Regions from separate parts of the Paenibacillus sp. YPG26 genome, predicted to be linked through region 2. Evidence: a T-box and tRNA genes for the amino acid it is inferred to sense, from the RefSeq annotation. Region 2 holds a T-box; the other holds one or more tRNA genes.
The links. The T-box of region 2 lies ahead of metG (methionine--tRNA ligase). A T-box ahead of a tRNA ligase gene usually reads a tRNA of that ligase, here a tRNA-Met.

Region 1 (10,602 bases), 1.3 Mb from region 2:
ATTGCAAATGAAGAGATCCGGCATCAAGCCAAAGTAACTGCGCTGGGGATCGGCACCGCACTCGTTAAGCGCGGCCGGTTCGCTGGCTCAATTGATGAAATTACAGGTATCGCGAGACGAGCGGCCAAAGAAGAAGAGGTAACGGTATGAGCTCAAATAAGGAAATAAACAGTTCTCTGCTTCAAAGCTCAGAGAATAACGGTCCTCTTGTGAGCCTTCGGTGGGAGGAAGACCGGCTCTTCCTGCTTGATCAGCGTCTGCTCCCCGAGCAGATTGAGTTCCTGGAGCTCACCACACCTGAAGAGATATGGGACGCTATCGCTTCCATGAAGGTTAGAGGGGCCCCGGCAATCGGGATATCCGCTGCCTATGGAGTGGTCCTTGCAGCCAAAGCCTATACCGGAGAATCTTCCGGCTGGCTCCCGCACGTCACCCAGGCTGCCGAATATTTGGCAACATCCAGACCCACGGCAGTGAACCTATTCTGGGCCTTGAATAGAATGAAGGATAGAGCCGCGCGCCTTGCCGAGGAGCAACCAGAGCTGGAGACCCGTAATTTAGGGTTGACCGCCGAGGCTATACTCATTCATCAGGAGGATGAAGAAGTATGCCGCCTGATCGGAGAGCATGCCCTTCCTTTATTTGAGAGTGGAATGGGTGTGCTTACGCACTGCAATGCCGGCGGTCTTGCCACAGCTAAATATGGCACTGCTCTAGCTCCCTTCTATCTGGCCAAAGAACGCGGCATCCCCCTCAAGGTATTTGCCGATGAGACACGCCCTGTACTTCAGGGAGCCAGACTAACTGCCTTTGAACTTCAGCAGGCAGGCATTGATGTAACCTTATTAACCGATAACATGGCCGCTGTGGTTATGTCCAAAGGCTGGATTCAGGCGGTGATTGTGGGTACGGACCGGGTTGCAGCCAATGGAGACGTTGCGAACAAGATTGGAACGTATGGGGTAGCTGTTCTGGCGAAAGCCCATGGAATCCCATTCTATGTAGCTTCACCCTTATCGACGATAGACTTGTCTACTGCTACGGGTGAGGATATTCCGATTGAAGAGCGTCCGGAGAGTGAAATTACGGAGAGCTTCGGCAAGCGCACGGCTCCGGTCGGTGTAAAGGTGTTCAATCCGGCGTTTGACGTGACACCACATGAGTATGTTACAGCGATCATTACGGAGAAGGGGATTGTCCGTCCTCCTTTCAATAAAAATCTTCCTGCACTCTTTAATAAATAACGGATTGCATGAAATTGGTAGAATGCAGTGCAGTCAAGGACTATGCTCCTTCATAATTTAATGGTATGATTTAAGAAAAAGCAGGATATGAAGGGGCCTATGACCAACACAAAACATGACGAGCAACTTGCCTACTTGTTTAATGTCGATATTTTAATTAAAGATAAATCCAATGCTATGGCTCTCCAGGCTTTACTCCAGCTGCTTAATTCCGGCGATCTTGTAGACTACCGGATTAAGTCAGGCGTAGAACTGGGAGAAATCATTGAAGCTACGTTAAGCGCCAAGAGACAGGCCATGATTGCCAAGGCTTTCCGTCATCAGGCAGATGAGCAGGCTGCCAAGGCACAAGTCAAAGAAGAGCCTAACGTTCAGCCAGCCAAGCCTTCAGAAGCGGGTTCCGGAACAGCAGCCAACAGTTCTATTGGGAACATGAGCGATGAGGCCATCCAATCCTGGATTCAAAGCTACGTGTCCAACAATAAGCTGGTCCGGCTCTCGGTCGAACGGAACCGGGAGCGGATCGCCATTCCGTGCCGCATCTTGAACTATGCTCCTGATACCCGAACCATGAATGTCTATCATGTGGATGAGAAGCAGGTGTATAACTTCAGGCTCAGTGAGATTATTGATTTCGTGGATGCCTGAGATCAGTAACGAGACTGCTTCACAACAAATAAGGCGTTTTTCGGTATTCCGCCGAAAAACGCCTTTTGTTCATTTTTTCTTCGAGAAAGCTTCCAGGGCCAGCAGCAGCCAACCCGCAATAAAGGCGACTCCCCCGAAAGGGGTAATAGCACCCAAATACTTGAGACCGCTGATACTTAATACATACAAGCTGCCTGAGAACAATACGATTCCAATTATCATAAGACGTGCAGCCCATACCAGCCTGGCTGACACTCCCCAACTGCCTGCCGCAAGAGCAATAAGGATAATCCCTATAGCATGAATCATATGATAATGAACACCTGTCTCATAGGTAGAGGTATGAACCCCCAGCACCTTCTCAAGGGCATGAGCGCCAAAAGCTCCAACCGCAACTCCTAACAACAGCAGAAGTGCTCCGATTCCAACATACTTGCGATGCATGACTTATTCAGCTCCTCTATACCTTAATTCATACTCATTCTGCTGTTAATCTTATCGCATTATAAGCTCATTTTGCTACAAAAACCTAGGCCATTCACAAAGTCTTCTTGATTTTTTCTTGAAATTATGAAAAATTAATACGAGATTATGTTGTAAGTCATCTAAAAAGGAGATAAGTTAATGGAATCCAATGCAAACCATCTGAATCCCCCACTTGATCCAAATACCAAGCATTCCGGGCCTGGAATTGCCTCATTTGTAGTTAGCCTTCTAGCGCTGATTGCATATATTGCTGCAGTTGCGATCGTTCTGGATACGTCCAGAGGTCTGATTATCAGTGGAGTTCCCGTTACTAACGAGATAATTATGAATCATGCTGGATTTATGGTGGCCGGATTAATTGTATTGGCTGCAATTATTCTCACCCTTACGGGTTCCGTTCTGGGTATAATAGGGTTAGCCCTTAAGAACCGCAAGAAGCTGTTTGCCATTCTTGGAGTTATCATTTGCGCCATACCTCCTATTTTCATGCTAATCCTATTCTTTGTTCGCACGAGCCAACTGTAAGTATAGACTGCCTTATAGTCAGAAAGGTGAATACTATGGGAAAAATAAAGATTTTTACCGACAGCACTGCAGATCTTCCCTCCGATCTGGTAGCCAAATATAACATTGGAGTTATTCCATTGTATGTTGTATTCAATAGTGAGACATTCAGGGACGGAATTGATCTAACACCGCCCGGCTTATACTCCAAAGTTACTCAGACTGGGAAGCTGCCTAAGACAGCCGCACCGTCCCCTGCCGACTTCATCTCTGCCTTTTCACCTTATGTCGATGCAGGTGACCAGATCATTTACATAAGCCTTTCTTCTGAACTCTCTTCTACGTATCAGAATGCGGTTATCGCCTCAGGAGAGTTCCCGGATGGAAGTATCCATGTCTTCGATTCATTGAATCTATCCAACGGAATTGGAATCCAGGTTCTTAAAGCCGCAAGAGCTGCTGAAGCAGGACAATCTGCCGAGCAGATCCTATCTTTGCTTGAGTCCATCAGGCCCAATGTGGATACCGAATTCGTAATCGACTCATTAGAGTACTTGTACAAAGGCGGCCGATGCTCAGGCATGCAGAATCTGGTTGGCAGCCTCCTAAAGATCCGTCCAGTAATCAAGGTTCAGCAGGGAAAAATGACACCAGCCTATAAAGTCCGCGGAAGCCGCGACAAGGCGCTTGATCAAATGGTTACGAATGCTCTGTCCAATATGGACAGCATGGACAAGGATACGCTCTTTGTCGTGCACACTATGGCAGAACAAGATGCTATCGCCATGAGTCAATTAATCAAAGAACGAACTGGCGTTCATGAGGTGCTGCTTAGCGATGCAGGATGTGTAATTTGCAGTCACTGCGGCCCTAAGACCATTGGAATCATCTATTTAAACAAGACTCAAGCATAATAGAACAAGCTCCCTACAAGGCACCAACTGCCTTATAGGGAGCTTATTATTTTTACAGGCTACTTCCGTCTTTCGGCAAGCACACTGCCCCATTCTATCAACTTTGCTTTAATGTCCTGAAGCTTGAATGGCTTTCTAAGATAGTCTTCCATTCCGCTGTCCAGACCAAGCTGTACATCCTCATGGTTAACCTGTGCAGCCAATGCGATAATAACAGGCCTCTCGCCCTCAGGAACCACCTGGCGGATAATCTTGGCGGCCTTAGCTCCATCCATAACCGGCATCTTGATATCCATAAATATCAAGTCATATGGATTGCGGCTTACTGCCTCAACCACCTCAACACCGTTATGGGCAACATCTGCTTTGATCCCCAGACGCCCAAGCATCTGGACAAAGATTTGACCATTTACAGGATGATCTTCAGCAATCAGCACTTTCAGATCCTTGTACTGGATCCAGTTCATAGACCCGGGATCCTCAATGTGGGTGCTGAGCTCTCTCAAATCTCCCTCACATGCTTTCTTCTGCAAAGTTAATTCCTCATCATGACTAATCAGAGTGAAGCGAAATGTGGAACCGATCCCTTCCTGGCTTTCCGCTGAAATAGAACCGCCCATAAGCTCAACCATTCTTTTGCAAATGGCCAGTCCGAGTCCGGTTCCCCCATATTTGCGGTTAATGACCGGGTGCAGCTGGGAGAAGGTCAGGAACAATTGGTCAAGCTTGTCTTCCGCAATGCCTATTCCCGTGTCCGTTACCCTAAATTCAAGCACCATGGAAGAAGAACCCGTGACAGAGACCGGATGAACAGAGATGGTTATGCGGCCTGTCTCTGTGAATTTCAGGGCATTGCTGACAAGATTAATCAGGATCTGCCTTAAGCGGGCGGAATCACTTCGAATTCTTGCAGGAATTTCGGGATCAATCCAAGAAGTAAGGCTGATATTCTTCTCCATTGCCGCTGGGGTGAATAGATCAATTACGCTGGATACGGAGGCAGATAGATCGAACCAGCCGTAATCCAGTACCATTTTCCCAGCTTCAACTTTGCTGAAATCCAGAACATCATTAAGAATCTTTAGAAGCGCTCGTCCGCTCTCGGAGATGATATCAGCATACTCCCGCTGCTCTTCCTGAAGCTGTGTCTCCAGCAGCAGATCCGTCATTCCAATAATGCCGTTCAATGGAGTCCGGATTTCGTGACTCATCATGGCCAGAAATTCCGACTTGGCTCTCGTTGCCCGTTCTGCCGATTCCTTCGCTCTAATGATCTCCCGTTCATTCGTCACATCGTTGAACACCACCACCACACCCACAATCTGATCACGGTCATACAACGGGGCCGCACGGTAATTCACAAGGAAGCTTGAACCGTCTTTCCTCCAGAACACCTCTTCATGAACCGAACGGGCTCTTCCGTCCCTGAACGTCTGATGAATCAGACACTCATCAACAGGATAAGGACTTCCGTCACTTCGGGAATGATGGATTAAATGATGGTTATCGGTGCCTATGAACTCGGCTATATTGTAACCCAGCATTCTGGAAGCAGCCGGATTGATGAATATGGTTTTTCCCTCTTCATCAAGTCCATATATCCCTTCAGATACCGAATTCAGAATCAAGGAATGCTGATAACTCAGCTTCTCAATCTGTTCGGTATACCGCTTACGCTCCGTAATATCCGTAGCAATTCCGTAGACTCCCACGATGTTCTGATCCACAATAATGGGAACATTCGTCACATTAAGCTCTACAGGGGTACCATTCTTATGAATAATGGTTGTTTCGTAAGACTGAGGTTCCCCTTTCATGGATAGTTCAAAATAACGAACCGTCTTGTTTATTTCAGCACTGCTAATAATTTGTTTGAAATTCATACCCAGCAGTTCTTCCTTACTGTAGCCCGACAAGGCTTCCAGGTTGGAATTCAGCGTTACATAGTTCCCGTGCAGATCAAAGGAATATACAGCAGAGGGACTATACTCGAAGAGTGACTTATAGCGCTGCTGACTCTCCTGAAGGCGTCGCTCATTATTTTTCCGCTCAGTAATATCACGGGATACGGCCACGATTTCAAGTATTTCCCCAGTCCGATCATCAAACGTATACCGGCCTGTGCTTTCAAACCAGATGTATTCTCCGTCCTTGCGCCTAATGCGATAAGTAACCGTATATTCTGACGAATATTGCAGCTGTACCGACAAGTAATCTTGGACAATCTTTATATCATCAGGGTGGAAATAATCAAAAGCACTGGTTCCGACAAGCTCTCCAGGTTCGTAACCAAGCAAGGTAATACTAGCAGGAGAAGCATACGAGTAGGTATTCCCTGCATCCGCTTTATGCTTGGATATTAAATCAAGCGAATTCTCGGAGATGATTCTGTACTGCTTCTCGCTCTCCCGAAGTCTATTCTCCATCTGGTTGCGTTCTGTAATGTCCTGTACGATGCCGAACAGCCTTTTGACCCGGCCTTTTTTATCGAACTCTATATCTGTCTGGCTGAATAGAACTTTATTCTTCTCTGTATCTCCGCATCCAAGCACCCTGAATTCTAATTCAAAGGATTGTGCGCCCTGGGAAGAAGCAGCCTCTAAGGCTTCGGTAATCAGCAATTTGTCATCAGGATGAATAACCTTCAGCCATTCATCGAACGGAGAAGAGAACTGCCCGAAATCTTGACCGTAGATCCTCTTGAACTCTTGAGAGCATGTGAACCGTTCTTGATCCACATCCCATTCCCAGGAGCCAATATGAGCAATCCCTTGAGCACGGGCCAGACTCTGTTCACTTCGCCGTAAATGCTCTTCAGCCATCATCCGAGGTGTAATATTACGGGTAATGATGAGTAGCTTGTCTGCTTGAGTACTGGAACCCTGCACTTTCTGTATACTGGCTTCAACCCACACCTCATGTCCATCGGCATGACGGAGTTTTCCCGTAAGTATACCTGAAGAGGCAATCAGATCCTTATTCTCCCATGTCCCTTCACCTGCGAACAGCTCCTTAAGCTGCGTCCCGACAAGCTCCTCAGGTGTGTAGCCCACAATCTCATAAATAGCCGGAGAGATGGACAGGCAATTCCCTTCCATAGTAGCAAAAGCAATGACATCCTTGGCATCATTCGTAATCACTTGATACAACTTCTCGGATTCCATTAGACGCCGCTGCATTTCTTTTGTTAAAGTGACATCTTTAAATATAGAATGTACACCTACAATGTCTTCTCCAGCCTTGATCGGCACGTAGGTAATATCCAAATCAAGAACCTGGCCATCCATCCGGGTGAAATTCAATTCAAAGCTGCTTGTCTTCCCTTGAAGTGCCTCGTTCAAGTAATAACTTCTCAAGGCTTCGTCTTCCTTGGTGAACAGATCATGTGCAGGTGTACGGTTAAATTGCTCCAGTGTGTATCCAGTCACTCTTCGAGCAGCTGGATTCGCCTTAATATACTGACCATTCACATCCATTACACAAATGGCATCGGGATGATTCTCATATAGGGACTCATAAGTGCTCCCTTCCGCAATTAGCTGCTTCAACAGCTCGTTCTTATGACTCATCAAGGCCGACTTCCTTTCTATGCATGGATAAAGCGAAATCTTCATGAAATGAAGTAAAGAGATTAGCGAGGGTTGGATTAACTGTGTATATCTTAATGATGAAGCAACCTCGGCCTTCATCTTATTGGATTAACAAATTAGTTTAATTCTAACCTATATCTTAGGATACTTACTAGCAACCTCCACTGAGAATTCCAGGAATTAGTCTGTATAACGAAAAAGGATGTTATGATTGAATCATCATAACATCCTTGCTCACTCAAAGCGGGTGATGGGAATCGAACCCACGCTATTAGCTTGGAAGGCTAAAGTTCTACCATTGAACTACACCCGCAAAATTTATGGTCGGGACGACACGATTTGAACATGCGACCCCCTGGTCCCAAACCAGGTGCTCTACCAAGCTGAGCTACGTCCCGTAATACCAATACTCTACACCAATTACAAAATCACAATCGGGACGACACGATTTGAACATGCGACCCCCTGGTCCCAAACCAGGTGCTCTACCAAGCTGAGCTACGTCCCGTGATTAAAAAAATGGAGCGGACGACGGGAATCGAACCCGCGACCCTCGCCTTGGCAAGGCGATGCTCTACCGCTGAGCCACGTCCGCAAATGGTGCGCGTGGAGGGACTTGAACCCCCACGTCAAAGACGCTAGATCCTAAGTCTAGTGCGTCTGCCAATTCCGCCACACGCGCACAAGTAACACTGTTCACCCTGATATCAAGGTAAATGGTGAGCCATGAAGGACTCGAACCTTCGACACCCTGATTAAAAGTCAGGTGCTCTACCAACTGAGCTAATGGCTCAAAATGTTTACCGGGGTCCCCGAAAAGTATTAGGAATCTCCATCAAAGCTTTCGCTTCACCTTTTGGGGTAATAATGGCTGGGGATATAGGATTCGAACCTATGGGTGACGGAGTCAAAGTCCGTTGCCTTACCGCTTGGCTAATCCCCAACGTAAGTAGCAGTAATAAGAAAGTAAATGGGGCGATCGAGGGGACTTGAACCCCCGAGTGCCGGAGCCACAGACCGGTGCGTTAACCACTTCGCCACGACCGCCATATTACATTCTAAGAAAAACTGGTGGAGGCTGATGGATTCGAACCACCGAACTCGTAGAGAGCAGATTTACAGTCTGCCGTGTTTAGCCACTTCACTAAGCCTCCAAAATGGTGCCGGCGAGAGGACTTGAACCCCCAACCTACTGATTACAAGTCAGTTGCTCTACCAGTTGAGCTACACCGGCAAGGTGTAAAAAAATCAATAAGACAATGGCGGAGCCGACGGGATTCGAACCCGCGGTCTCCTGCGTGACAGGCAGGCATGTTAGGCCTCTACACCACGGCTCCACACTTTGATGAATCCCATATTATTCATTGGGATTAATTGCGGGGGCAGGATTTGAACCTGCGGCCTTCGGGTTATGAGCCCGACGAGCTACCGGGCTGCTCCACCCCGCGTCAGTAGTACAATATGGTGGAGGCTGAGGGGATCGAACCCCCGACCCTCTGCTTGTAAGGCAGATGCTCTCCCAGCTGAGCTAAGCCTCCATAAATATAAGATGAAGTGATTGAAGCTGTTTAATGAAAGTGGTGACCCGTAGGGGATACTCGTTCTTCAAACGAGACTGCGATGTATTCCTACCGAAGCCTATGCTTCGACGAACCCTGATGGGTTCTCATCCCCACTTGAAGCTGTTTAATGAAAGTGGTGACCCGTAGGGGATTCGAACCCCTGTTACCTCCGTGAAAGGGAGGTGTCTTAACCCCTTGACCAACGGGCCTTGCTCAAAAATGTATACACATGGCGGAGAAAGAGGGATTCGAACCCTCGAGACGCTTGTGACGCCTACACGATTTCCAATCGTGCTCCTTCGGCCAGCTCGGACACTTCTCCATATAAGGTTGTTGTTTTTGAAAGTGCTGATTAACTCAGCACTTTCAAAAACGGTACTCCCCGAACAGGACTCGAACCTGTGACAACTCGATTAACAGTCGAGTGCTCTACCAACTGAGCTATCAGGGAATATGGTGGAGCCAAGCGGGATCGAACCGCTGACCTCCTGCTTGCAAGGCAGGCGCTCTCCCAGCTGAGCTATGGCCCCATGATGATATGATGTAACAAGATGGTGGGCCTTAGTGGACTCGAACCACCGACCTCACCCTTATCAGGGGTGCGCTCTAACCAGCTGAGCTAAAGGCCCTTATATGTAGCCGTCTTACTCCGGCACAAAAACCCCGATTGGGGTATCGCTTGGCGGCGTCCTACTCTCCCAGGACCCTGCGGTCCAAGTACCATTGGCGCTGGAGGGCTTAACGGTCGTGTTCGGGATGGGTACGCGTGGAACCCCTCCGCCATCGCCACCAAACGGAATTCTCTTCAGGCTTGATCACCTGAAAACTAGATACGAAACGAATTGTGCGTGTTAGATTGTATTGCTTCCGAAGTTACCCTTCGTGAAGCTGTGTTGGATAAGCCCTCGACCGATTAGTACTGGTCAGCTCCATGCATTGCTGCACTTCCACCCCCAGCCTATCTACCTCGTCGTCTTCAAGGGGTCTTACTAATTGGGAAATCTCATCTTGAGGGGGGCTTCACGCTTAGATGCTTTCAGCGCTTATCCCTTCCGCACGTAGCTACCCAGCTGTGCTCCTGGCGGAACAACTGGTGCACCAGCGGTGCGTCCATCCCGGTCCTCTCGTACTAAGGACAGCTCCTCTCAAATTTCCTACGCCCACGACAGATAGGGACCGAACTGTCTCACGACGTTCTGAACCCAGCTCGCGTACCGCTTTAATGGGCGAACAGCCCAACCCTTGGGACCTACTTCAGCCCCAGGATGCGATGAGCCGACATCGAGGTGCCAAACCTCCCCGTCGATGTGGACTCTTGGGGGAGATAAGCCTGTTATCCCCAGGGTAGCTTTTATCCGTTGAGCGATGGCCCTTCCATGCGGTACCACCGGATCACTAAGCCCGACTTTCGTCCCTGCTCGACTTGTCAGTCTCGCAGTCAAGCTCCCTTATGCCTTTGCACTCTTCGAATGATTTCCAACCATTCTGAGGGAACCTTGGGGCGCCTCCGTTACTCTTTAGGAGGCGACCGCCCCAGTCAAACTGCCCACCTGACACTGTCCCCATACCGGATTACGGTACCAGGTTAGAACTCCGATACGATCAGGGTGGTATCCCAACGTTGCCTCCACCGAAGCTGGCGCTCCGGCTTCCT
Region 2 (10,602 bases):
ACTCTGATCGTATGCCAACTTGCCGGATTCTGGTGAATCAGCCATCTTCGCAAGGCGGTATCGGAGATATCTACAATACCAACCTTCCATCGCTTACACTCGGCTGCGGTTCGTATGGACGGAATTCTACTTCCTCGAACGTAACAGCGGTGAACTTAATCAACGTGAAAAGGGTGAATCGTCGTACCGTGAATATGCAATGGTTCAAAGTACCTTCCAAAGTCTATTTTGAAAAAGGCGCAACTCAGTATCTTGCCAAAATGCCTGATATCTCACGTGTATTGATTGTTACAGACCCAATGATGGTGAAGCTGGGTTATGTTGAAAGAGTGGAACACTACCTGCGTCAACGTGAGACCCCGGTTGCTGTTGAAGTATTCTCACAAGTTGAACCGGATCCATCGACTACTACGGTACAACGCGGTACAGAACTGATGAATCAATTCCAGCCTGACTGCATCATCGCCCTTGGTGGTGGATCCCCAATGGATGCTGCCAAAGGAATGTGGTTGTTCTACGAATATCCAGATACTGACTTTAACAACCTGAAGCAAAAATTCATGGATATCCGTAAACGGATCTACAAATACCCGCGTCTTGGCCAAAAAGCTCAGTTCGTAGCTATTCCAACAACATCGGGTACAGGTTCGGAAGTGACTTCATTCGCGGTTATCACTGATAAAGAGAATGGCAATACGAAATATCCATTGGCTGATTATGAGCTGACACCAGATGTTGCGATTATCGATCCAGAATTCGTATACAGCTTGCCTAAAGTGGCTGTAGCCGACACAGGTATGGACGTGCTTACCCATGCGATTGAAGCTTATGTATCTGTAATGGCTAGTGACTATACAGACGGTCTTGCGATCAAAGCTATCCAACTCGTATTCGAATGGCTGGAGAAATCGGCTCTGACTGGAGACAAATTGGCCCGTGAGAAAATGCATAACGCTTCGACTCTTGCCGGTATGGCGTTCGCAAATGCATTCCTCGGTATCAACCACAGCTTGGCCCACAAATGGGGAGGTCAGTACCACACTGCTCACGGCCGGACTAACGCGATCTTGATGCCGCACGTCATTCGCTATAATGCGAAGAAACCAACGAAGTTTGCTGCTTTCCCTAAATACACCAACTTCGTGGCTGATCAACGCTATGCGGAGATTGCGCGTATTCTGGGACTGCCAGCTCGTACAACTGAAGAAGGCGTGAAGAGCCTGATCAACGCCATTCGCGATTTGAACAAGAAGCTGGGAATCCCCGAATCGTTCCAGGAACTTGGATTCGATCCTAAAGACTTTGAGAGCAGAGTTGAATACCTGGCAGATCGTGCATTTGAAGACCAATGTACAACAGCTAACCCTAAGCTGCCGCTTGTGAAGGAATTAGCTGAAGTATACAGAGACGCTTTCTACGGCAGATTTGAATAAGGAAGCCTAAGTTAATAGCACGCTGAAAACGGAGTGACAAATATCACCGAAAGAGTGATATTTGTCACATCCTTTTTACGGCAGATCTCCTATGATAAGAGTATAAAGAGTCCCAGTTAGAAAGGGATAGGGGCAGAGAGGGAATCACAGAAAGCACTTTGTTGACACCTGTTGTGAAAATTATCACAATTTACGTATTGTACAAACTTAGTGATCTCGCATGTTCCTGCTGGCATCAAAATTAATGTGATGGAGGGAATTATCATGTCGGTTATCGAGAGAGAAGTGCAGCCGGTAAAACTGGTACAATCCGGATGGAGAAGCTTCAAGAAAGGGAAATGGCAAAAAGAAGTCAATGTTCGCAATTTCATTGATGATAACATTAACCCATACCATGGCCGGGAAGATTTCTTGCAAGGTGCCACACAGAATACGAAGGAATTGTGGGACATCGTCTCCGATTTGACCAAGAAGGAACGGGATAACGGCGGCGTTCTTGATGTAGACGTGAATACCCCATCTACTATCATTTCCCATCAACCAGGTTATTTGGATAAAGAAAAAGAACAAATTGTCGGCGTTCAGACAGACGCTCCGTTCAAACGTTCCATTCAGCCGTTCGGCGGGATCCGGATGATGATTGATGCGTGTGAGGCTTATGGTTTCAAAATGCCTGAAGAAGTTATTAATATATTCAATGGAATTCGGAAGACTCATAACCAAGGCGTATTCGATGCCTATACCTCCGAGATGAGAGCAGCGCGCAAAGCGGGGATCATTACAGGTCTACCAGATGCATACGGCCGTGGCCGTATTATTGGGGACTACCGCAGAGTCGCCCTGTATGGCGTGGATTTCCTTGTTATTCAGAAGAAATATGAACTAAATCAATTGGAGCTTGATGTGATTGACGAGGATGTTATCCGTCTACGCGAAGAGCTGTCTGAACAGATTCGTGCTCTAGGGGAGCTTAAAGCTCTGGCTGAAATGCATGGATTTGATATCTCCAAGCCTGCTAATAACGCGAAAGAGGCATTCCAATGGGTCTATTTCGGTTATCTGGCAGCAATTAAAGAACAGAATGGTGCCGCTATGTCCCTGGGCCGCGTGTCTTCCTTCCTTGATATCTACATTGAACGGGATCTAGCTGAAGGCACATTAACAGAAGAACAAGCTCAGGAATTGGTGGACCATTTCGTTATGAAGCTGCGTATTGTGAAATTCCTGCGTACGCCGGACTACAATGATCTATTCAGTGGCGACCCTACCTGGGTGACAGAGTCTATCGGGGGTATGGCGGATAATGGGCAGACAAGAGTAACTAAGAACAGCTTCCGGTTCCTGCATACGCTCTATAACCTGGGACCTGCTCCAGAGCCTAACCTGACTGTGCTGTGGTCTGATAAGCTGCCTGAAGGCTTCAAGAAATTCTGTGCCAAAGTATCCATTGAGACCAGCTCCATTCAATATGAAAATGACGACTTGATGCGTCCGATCTATGGTGACGATTATGGAATTGCCTGCTGTGTATCCGCTATGGAGATCGGTAAGCAAATGCAATTCTTCGGTGCCCGTGCGAACCTTGCCAAAGCATTGCTGTACGCAATTAATGGTGGTAAAGATGAGAAGTCCGGCGCTCAAGTGGGTCCAGAATATCCTGCAATTACAGCAGAAGTTCTTGATTATGCAGAAGTAATGAAACGGTTCAAGCCAATGATGGAATGGTTGGCTAAGCTCTACATGAATACGCTCAATGTTATTCACTATATGCACGATAAATACAGCTATGAGCGGATCGAAATGGCACTGCATGACCGGGATATTCTCCGGACTATGGCTTGCGGTATCGCAGGACTATCCGTCGCAGCAGACTCCCTTAGTGCCATTAAATACGCTAAAGTAAAGCCAGTTCGTAATGAGAATGGGATTGCGGTTGATTTTGAGATCGAGGGAGACTTCCCTTGCTACGGTAACAATGATGATCGCGTCGATCAAATTGCTGTTGAGCTGGTTGAGCTGTTCATGGGCATGATCCGCAAGCATAAGGCTTACCGGAACGCAATGCCGACACAGTCCGTGCTTACCATCACATCCAACGTGGTATACGGCAAGAAGACGGGAACTACACCGGATGGACGTAAAGCCGGGGAACCGTTCGCACCAGGGGCCAACCCGATGCATGGACGTGACAAGAAAGGCGCACTTGCTTCCTTAAGTTCTGTGGCCAAGCTACCATATGAGCACAGTCTGGACGGTATATCCAATACATTCTCCATTGTTCCTAAGGCTTTAGGCAAAGAAGCCGAGGTTCGCAAATCCAACCTCGTATCCATGATGGACGGTTATTTCGGCAGCGGGGCGCATCATCTTAATGTCAATGTCTTCGACCGTGAACAACTTATGGATGCGATGAATCACCCAGAGAACTACCCACAACTGACTATCCGGGTATCTGGATATGCGGTCAACTTCATTAAGCTGACTCGTGAACAACAGCTCGATGTGATTAACCGTACCTTCCACGGTACAATGTAAGGCGCAATGTCGAGATATAGTTAGATAATTATCAGCTGCAGCCTCTGCAGAAAGGAATGAGACAAATCATGCTTACAGGTCATATTCACTCACTAGAAACGTTCGGAACGGTAGATGGCCCGGGGATACGGTTCGTCCTCTTCATGCAAGGCTGTCTGCTGAAATGCAAATACTGCCATAACCCGGATACCTGGAACTTGGCTGGCGGCCAAGACATGCAGCTTGAAGAGGTGCTTGCCGAAATTGAGCCATATATCAATTACTATCGTTCTTCAGGTGGCGGATTAACCGTATCTGGGGGAGAAGCGACGCTGCAGGCTCATTTCGTAACCGAGCTGTTCCGCGAAGTGAAGCAGCGGTGGGGGCTTCATACAACTCTGGATACCAACGGTTACAATGAAGGGGATAAGATCAAGGATCTGCTTGATGTAACAGATCTTGTGCTGCTCGACTTGAAGCACATAGATAACGATAAGCATATCGAACTAACAGGGAAGCCCAATGATCGGATGCTTCATATGGCGGAGTGGCTGTCTGAGCATAATAAGAGCATGTGGATCAGACACGTTCTGGTTCCAGGCATTAACGATGATCAGGAAGACTTACTGCGACTCGGCCGTTTCATAGGGACACTTAGCGGGGTAGAGAAATTTGAAATTCTTCCTTATCACCAAATGGGTGTATATAAATGGGAAGCTATGAACTGGAAGTATCCGCTTGAGAATGTACCTTCTCCAACGGATGACGAGGTTCAAAGGGCGTACCAGCTGGTGGCTGAAGGAATAACCCAGAGCCCTATGCATGTTGGCAGTTGACCACCGTCAACTGACCTGGGCACAGCGCTTGGGAGCCCTGCAGAGAGCTAGAACCTTATAAGCAGCGTGAGAATCAGGATCCTTAGATGCTGGATCTCACGCTGTTTGTTATTCAATCCCTCAAGTAGGGGGGAATGAAACTGTGAAAGGTCAACGGATAGTGAATAGTCTCTCTACGGGCCGTAAGTGAGGCTGTCAGTTAAATATTCGCTGGGGATTCATGCACGGACTTCATTAGTCATGATGGGTGTAGAACGGAGCGCACTCCTACATGGTAGGACCGTGATTGACTCAGGTATCTTTTTACGGCATTATGGGAGATAGACAGATTTGTCAGGGCAGGAGGAAGAATACATGCTGTCGACAGACCAGATTATTGGAGTTATGTCGAGTCAAGGGCTTCGGATTACAGATCAGAGGAAGACCCTGGCTAAATTATTTGCCGAAACCGAAGGATATCTGACACCCAAAGATGTCTATGATTATATGTGTAAGAAATACAGCGGACTAAGCTTTGATACCGTCTACCGCAATCTGCGGGTAATGGAAGAGCTAGGTGTGATCGAGCAGATCGTGTTTGAAGACGGGCTCAAATTCAAGGGTGGCTGCAGCGAGGTACATCACCATCATCATATGATTTGTCTGCAATGTGAGAAGACTTATCCCATTCATTTCTGCCCCATGTCATTCGCTGATACACCAGAGCAATTCCAGGTGGTTAAGCACAAATTTGAAGTATTCGGTTATTGCAGAGACTGCCAGGCGGCCAAGCAGGATTCCTGTGAAGCTCAGCCTAAGGAATAGACAAGATGTCCATTACGCGCAAAGTTGTTCAATCTCCTATCCATGTGTACCGGAAATTCATCTCTCCGCTCAAGCCGCCCACCTGCCGCTTCTATCCCAGCTGCTCGGCCTATGCGCTTGAAGCGATAGAAGTCCATGGAGCTCTGAAGGGGTCCTGGCTTGCCGCGAGACGGATTGCGAAATGTCATCCGTTTCATCCCGGAGGGCTTGATCCGGTTCCACCGCGGCATGAAGATGTTCACCTTCAAGAGAAGACCTAGCTTGACATCGTATATTACTTTTCATATATTTTAAATATATACATTTCCTAAGAATGGATAAGTACGAAGCAGCCAGCCAGTACAGAGAGCCGGAGGAAGCTGGGAACCGGTCTGGAGGGACTTTGGAAGATGGTCCGGGAGGAACTTCTTTCGAGCTGGCGGGCATGCCCCGCAGTAAGGGAGAGGCGCTGATCCAGCGTTAACGGAGCGTCTATTTAGACGGTAATGAGCCCGGGTGGTCAGTTTGTCCGGGGAAATTGGGTGGTAACACGTGAGATCTCTCTCGTCCCATTAGGGGACGGGAGTTTTTTGTTTTTTTGCTGGTGAATGAGACTTAGAAATGGAATATTCCGTGTTGAGATTTACAATCCAGAAGGAGGATGACTGATGTCTGACAAGAAAACTTTTTACCTGACCACACCGATCTACTATCCAAGCGATAAGCTGCATATTGGCCATGCCTACACCACGGTAGCCGGGGACGCAATGTCCCGCTATAAGCGGCTGCGTGGATACGATGTAAGATTCCTCACAGGTACCGACGAGCATGGTCAGAAGATCGAGCAGAAGGCACAGGAGAAGGGGATGACTCCCCAGCAGTTCGTTGATGAGATCGTAGCAGGCATCAAGGAGCTATGGAGGAAGCTGGATATCTCCAACGATGATTTCATTCGTACAACTGACGAGAAGCATAAGCAGATTGTGCAGGATATCTTCGACCGTCTGCTTCAGAAGGGGGATATCTACAAAGGGGAATACGAAGGCTGGTACAGCATCCCGGATGAGACTTACTATACCGAGACCCAGCTGGTTGATGTGGTGCGGGATGAGAAAGGGAACATCCAAGGGGCCAAAAGCCCGGACAGCGGGCACCCGGTTGAACTGGTGAAGGAAGAGTGTTATTTCTTCAGAATGAGCAGTTATGCGGATAGATTGCTTCAGTATTATGAGGAGAATCCCGATTTCATTCAGCCGGAGTCCCGGAAGAACGAGATGATTAACAATTTCATCAAGCCAGGGCTTGAAGATCTGGCGGTATCCCGTACAACTTTTGAATGGGGAGTTAAAGTCAAAGGGGATCCGAAGCATGTGGTCTATGTATGGATCGATGCGCTCTCTAACTATATTACCGCACTGGGTTATGGCACTGATAATCCCGAGCTCTATAACCGGTATTGGCCGGCAGATGTACATCTGGTAGGGAAGGAGATTGTCCGCTTCCACTCCATTTATTGGCCAATTATGCTTATGGCACTTGATATTCCGCTGCCGAAGAAAGTGTTCGGCCATGGATGGCTGCTGATGAAGGATGGCAAAATGTCCAAGTCCAAAGGCAATGTGGTGGATCCGAACACCCTGATCGACCGCTATGGTCTGGATGCAACGAGATATTATCTGCTGCGCGAGGTGCCTTTTGGGTCAGATGGCCAGTTCACACCGGAGAGCTTTGTTGAACGGATCAATTCAGATCTGGCGAACGACCTCGGGAATCTGCTGAATCGGACAGTAGCTATGGTAAATAAATATTTCGATGGGGTTCTGCCTGCCTACGTGCCAAATGTGACCGCCTTCGATCAGGAGCTTACTGCTGCTGCCAAGGCGGCAGTAGACAAAGTTGAGGAGGTTATGGAGAAGCTTGAGTTCTCCATCGCCCTTACCGCAATCGGTCAGTTCGTCAGCCGGACGAACAAATATATCGATGAGACCCAGCCTTGGGCCTTGGCCAAGGAAGAATCGAAGCGTGAGGAGCTTGCGTCCGTGATGGTGCATCTCGTCGAGTCTCTGCGCATTGCTTCCATTCTGCTCCAGCCATTCCTGACTCAGGCCCCGGCAAAAATCTGGGCTCAGCTCGGAATTGCCGAGGGAGAGCTTACCGCATGGGATAGTTCCAAATCCTACGGGCTGATTCCTGCTGGTACAAAGCTCGGCCAAGGAGAGCCAATTTTCCCTCGTCTTGATAGTGCCGAGGAAGTTGCTTATATTGTTCAGGCTATGGCTGGAAGCACCGCGGCATTTGCTGCAGCGGAGCAAGAGCAAGCACCAGCTGGCGGAGCCAAGGACGTCCTGGAGGCGGCACCCGCACCAGAACTCAAGGAAGAGATCAGCATTGATGAGTTCGCTAAGGTTGAGCTTCGCGTTGGCCAGGTCATCTCAGCGGAAGCAGTTGCCAAGGCTGATAAGCTGCTTAAGCTGCAGCTTGATCTTGGATTTGAACAAAGACAGGTTGTATCAGGAATCGCTAAGTTCTATAAGCCTGAAGAACTGGTAGGACGCAAGGTTATCGTGGTGACCAACCTGAAGCCGGTGAAGCTGCGCGGCGAGCTGTCACAGGGTATGATCCTTGCTGCATCGCAGGGAGACCAGCTGACACTGGCTACGGTTCCAGATAGTATGCCGAATGGCGCTGTCGTGAAATAAGAAATTTCGTATTAATTGCAAGGGCCTTCTTCTCTCGTGGAAGAAGGTCTTTTTTTTATTTTACCGGGCACAATGGAACTCGGGGTTGACATTCATTTTGCAGTGCCCCTATAATTCTCTTAGTAATTATTACGAATAGGGAAGGCGAATTCGATGAAACTAAACGCAGGGCGAACCTTAATGGGGCTATTATTTATAATTGTATTGGCAGGCTGCGGCCGTGGAGAGACTAATCAGCTTGTGGAAGGTAAAGTGAATGTAGTTACAAGCTTTTATCCAATCTATGAATTTGCTTCTGCCATTGGAGGAGAGAATGCCAATGTCATTAATCTGCTGCCAACGGGGGTGGAACCCCATGAATGGACTCCTCGCAGCAACGACATCATTACGGCATCCAAAGCTCAGCTGTTCTTCTATAACGGAGCCGGATTGGAAGGGTGGGTACCGAACTTCCTGAAAGGGCTGAGTCAAGACTCTAAAGTAAAGACCGTTGAAGTCAGCAAAGGCATCGCCTTGATTGAAGCCGAGGAAGGCGCAGACGGGCATGATCATGGAGCGGAAGCAGATTCTAACAGCAATGAGCCCGAAGCGCATGAGACGGATCCTCATACTTGGATTAGTCCTAAGTCAGCGATGCAGATCGCGAAGAATATCAAGGATAGTTATGTGCAGGCCGATCCGGCACACACAGCAGATTATGAGTCACGATACGAGAAGCTGGCGGATCAGCTGAAGCAGCTGGATGCGAAGTTCACAAGTGAGCTGTCGAAGACGAATAAAAAAGAAATTGTTGTGTCCCACCAGGCATTTGGCTATCTGTGCCGGGATTATGGTCTGACCCAGCATGCGATTATGGGGCTGTCACCGGATGCGGAGCCAAGGGCCCAGGATATTATTGAACTGACCAAAGTGGTGAAGCAGGAGAATATCAAATATATATTCTTCGAGGAGCTCGTCTCCGACAAGCTTGCTCGTACACTAGCAGGGGAGACGGGCGTTCAGACCCTGGTGCTCAATCCGGTGGAAGGGCTCACCAAGCAGGAAGAACAGAACAAAGATAATTACTTCACTTTAATGGAGAAAAATTTGCAAAATTTAATTCTAGCTTTACAATAAAGATAGATAATCACACGGAAATGGAAGGCGGCCGGTTATGAGTTCAGACAGCGGCAATACTGCACCTTATTGTCATCAGAATATTATTGAAATAGACCATGTATCCTTCTCATACCGGGATCAGAAAGTGATAACAGACCTAAGCTTTACGGCCAAGGAACGTGACTTCGTCGGGGTGCTGGGATCTAACGGCACGGGGAAGACGACTTTGCTCAAAATGATTGTTGGGCTGCTTGCTCCTTCTCAAGGCAGCATTAAGCTGTTCGGCGAACCGATTCAGAAATTTAAGGACTGGGAACGTATTGGATATGTTCCTCAGAAAAATGCATTTAATCCGCTCTTTCCCGCCACCGTGCGGGAAGTTGTGCTTTCAGGCTTATACAGCAACCGGAAGATCTTCCGCCGTATGAGCCGGGCGGACCACCAGAAGTGTGCGGATGCCATGGAAGTCATGCGGATTACAGATATCGCACATAAAAGAATTGGCCAGCTCTCGGGAGGGCAGCAGCAGCGTGTATTCCTGGCCCGGGCCTTGATCAACCACCCGGATCTGCTCATTCTGGATGAGCCGACAGTAGGCATTGATGTGCAGACCCAGGCTGATTTCTTCGAGCTGATCTTCCATATGCATGCTCATCACCATATGACCTTCTTGATGGTATCTCATGATATCGAGATGATTGAAGGGTATCTGGGCAAGGAACCGCGTGACCGCAGCGGCGGCATCAAGTTCCATGTCAGACATTCCCATGATACGGACTGTGAGATTCCGGATTTGCAGCATTCGCTTAACTAGCTTCCATAAGGAGATATGTACATTGGAGATTTTAACAGTTGATTTTTTCCAGAGAGCGCTCGCGGGGGGACTGCTTATCGGAATTACAGCACCGCTTATCGGGATATTCCTTGTGCTGCGCCGTCTGTCGATGATTGGGGATACCCTCGCTCATGTAACCATTGCGGGTGTGGCTCTCGGCTTTCTGATAAATGTGTACCCTATCGCGGTGGGACTTATCTTCGCCATTGTCGCCTCTTTTGCAATTGAGAAGCTGCGCAAGGCGTATCGCGGTTATGCGGAGCTGTCCATTGCGATTATTATGTCCGGTGGTGTGGCTTTGGCCTCTCTATTCTTCACGCTGGGGATGGGTTACAATACCGATGTGGTAAGTTATTTATTCGGGAGCATATATACGCTGGATACAACAGACCTCTATGTAGTTG

Region 1: it has a tRNA-Met gene. The T-box ahead of metG (methionine--tRNA ligase) is inferred to sense a tRNA for this amino acid. The anticodon was not compared.

The regions. Positions count from the first base shown of each region.
Region 1 covers NZ_CP084530.1:2,952,958-2,963,559, forward strand. Annotated here, with positions in the region: gene mtnK (S-methyl-5-thioribose kinase) at 1-150, shown strand, start outside; gene mtnA (S-methyl-5-thioribose-1-phosphate isomerase) at 147-1,244, shown strand; gene LDO05_RS13930 (hypothetical protein) at 1,344-1,892, shown strand; gene LDO05_RS13935 (DUF423 domain-containing protein) at 1,962-2,336, opposite strand; gene LDO05_RS13940 (hypothetical protein) at 2,517-2,903, shown strand; gene LDO05_RS13945 (DegV family protein) at 2,939-3,796, shown strand; gene LDO05_RS13950 (PAS domain S-box protein) at 3,856-7,365, opposite strand; tRNA gene LDO05_RS13955 (tRNA-Gly) at 7,629-7,699, opposite strand; tRNA gene LDO05_RS13960 (tRNA-Pro) at 7,708-7,784, opposite strand; tRNA gene LDO05_RS13965 (tRNA-Pro) at 7,821-7,894, opposite strand; tRNA gene LDO05_RS13970 (tRNA-Gly) at 7,907-7,981, opposite strand; tRNA gene LDO05_RS13975 (tRNA-Leu) at 7,985-8,068, opposite strand; tRNA gene LDO05_RS13980 (tRNA-Lys) at 8,104-8,179, opposite strand; tRNA gene LDO05_RS13985 (tRNA-Gln) at 8,255-8,329, opposite strand; tRNA gene LDO05_RS13990 (tRNA-His) at 8,358-8,433, opposite strand; tRNA gene LDO05_RS13995 (tRNA-Tyr) at 8,456-8,540, opposite strand; tRNA gene LDO05_RS14000 (tRNA-Thr) at 8,545-8,620, opposite strand; tRNA gene LDO05_RS14005 (tRNA-Asp) at 8,647-8,723, opposite strand; tRNA gene LDO05_RS14010 (tRNA-Met) at 8,761-8,834, opposite strand; tRNA gene LDO05_RS14015 (tRNA-Val) at 8,849-8,924, opposite strand; tRNA gene LDO05_RS14020 (tRNA-Glu) at 9,083-9,157, opposite strand; tRNA gene LDO05_RS14025 (tRNA-Ser) at 9,179-9,270, opposite strand; tRNA gene LDO05_RS14030 (tRNA-Asn) at 9,327-9,399, opposite strand; tRNA gene LDO05_RS14035 (tRNA-Ala) at 9,403-9,478, opposite strand; tRNA gene LDO05_RS14040 (tRNA-Ile) at 9,501-9,577, opposite strand; rRNA gene rrf (5S ribosomal RNA) at 9,626-9,742, opposite strand; rRNA gene LDO05_RS14050 (23S ribosomal RNA) at 9,842-10,602, opposite strand, start outside.
Region 2 covers NZ_CP084530.1:1,679,478-1,690,079, forward strand. Annotated here, with positions in the region: gene adhE (bifunctional acetaldehyde-CoA/alcohol dehydrogenase) at 1-1,433, shown strand, start outside; gene pflB (formate C-acetyltransferase) at 1,698-3,968, shown strand; gene pflA (pyruvate formate-lyase-activating protein) at 4,037-4,783, shown strand; gene LDO05_RS07805 (Fur family transcriptional regulator) at 5,138-5,587, shown strand; gene yidD (membrane protein insertion efficiency factor YidD) at 5,593-5,847, shown strand; T-box leader at 5,888-6,141, shown strand; gene metG (methionine--tRNA ligase) at 6,235-8,265, shown strand; gene LDO05_RS07820 (metal ABC transporter substrate-binding protein) at 8,419-9,381, shown strand; gene LDO05_RS07825 (metal ABC transporter ATP-binding protein) at 9,419-10,177, shown strand; gene LDO05_RS07830 (metal ABC transporter permease) at 10,200-10,602, shown strand, end outside.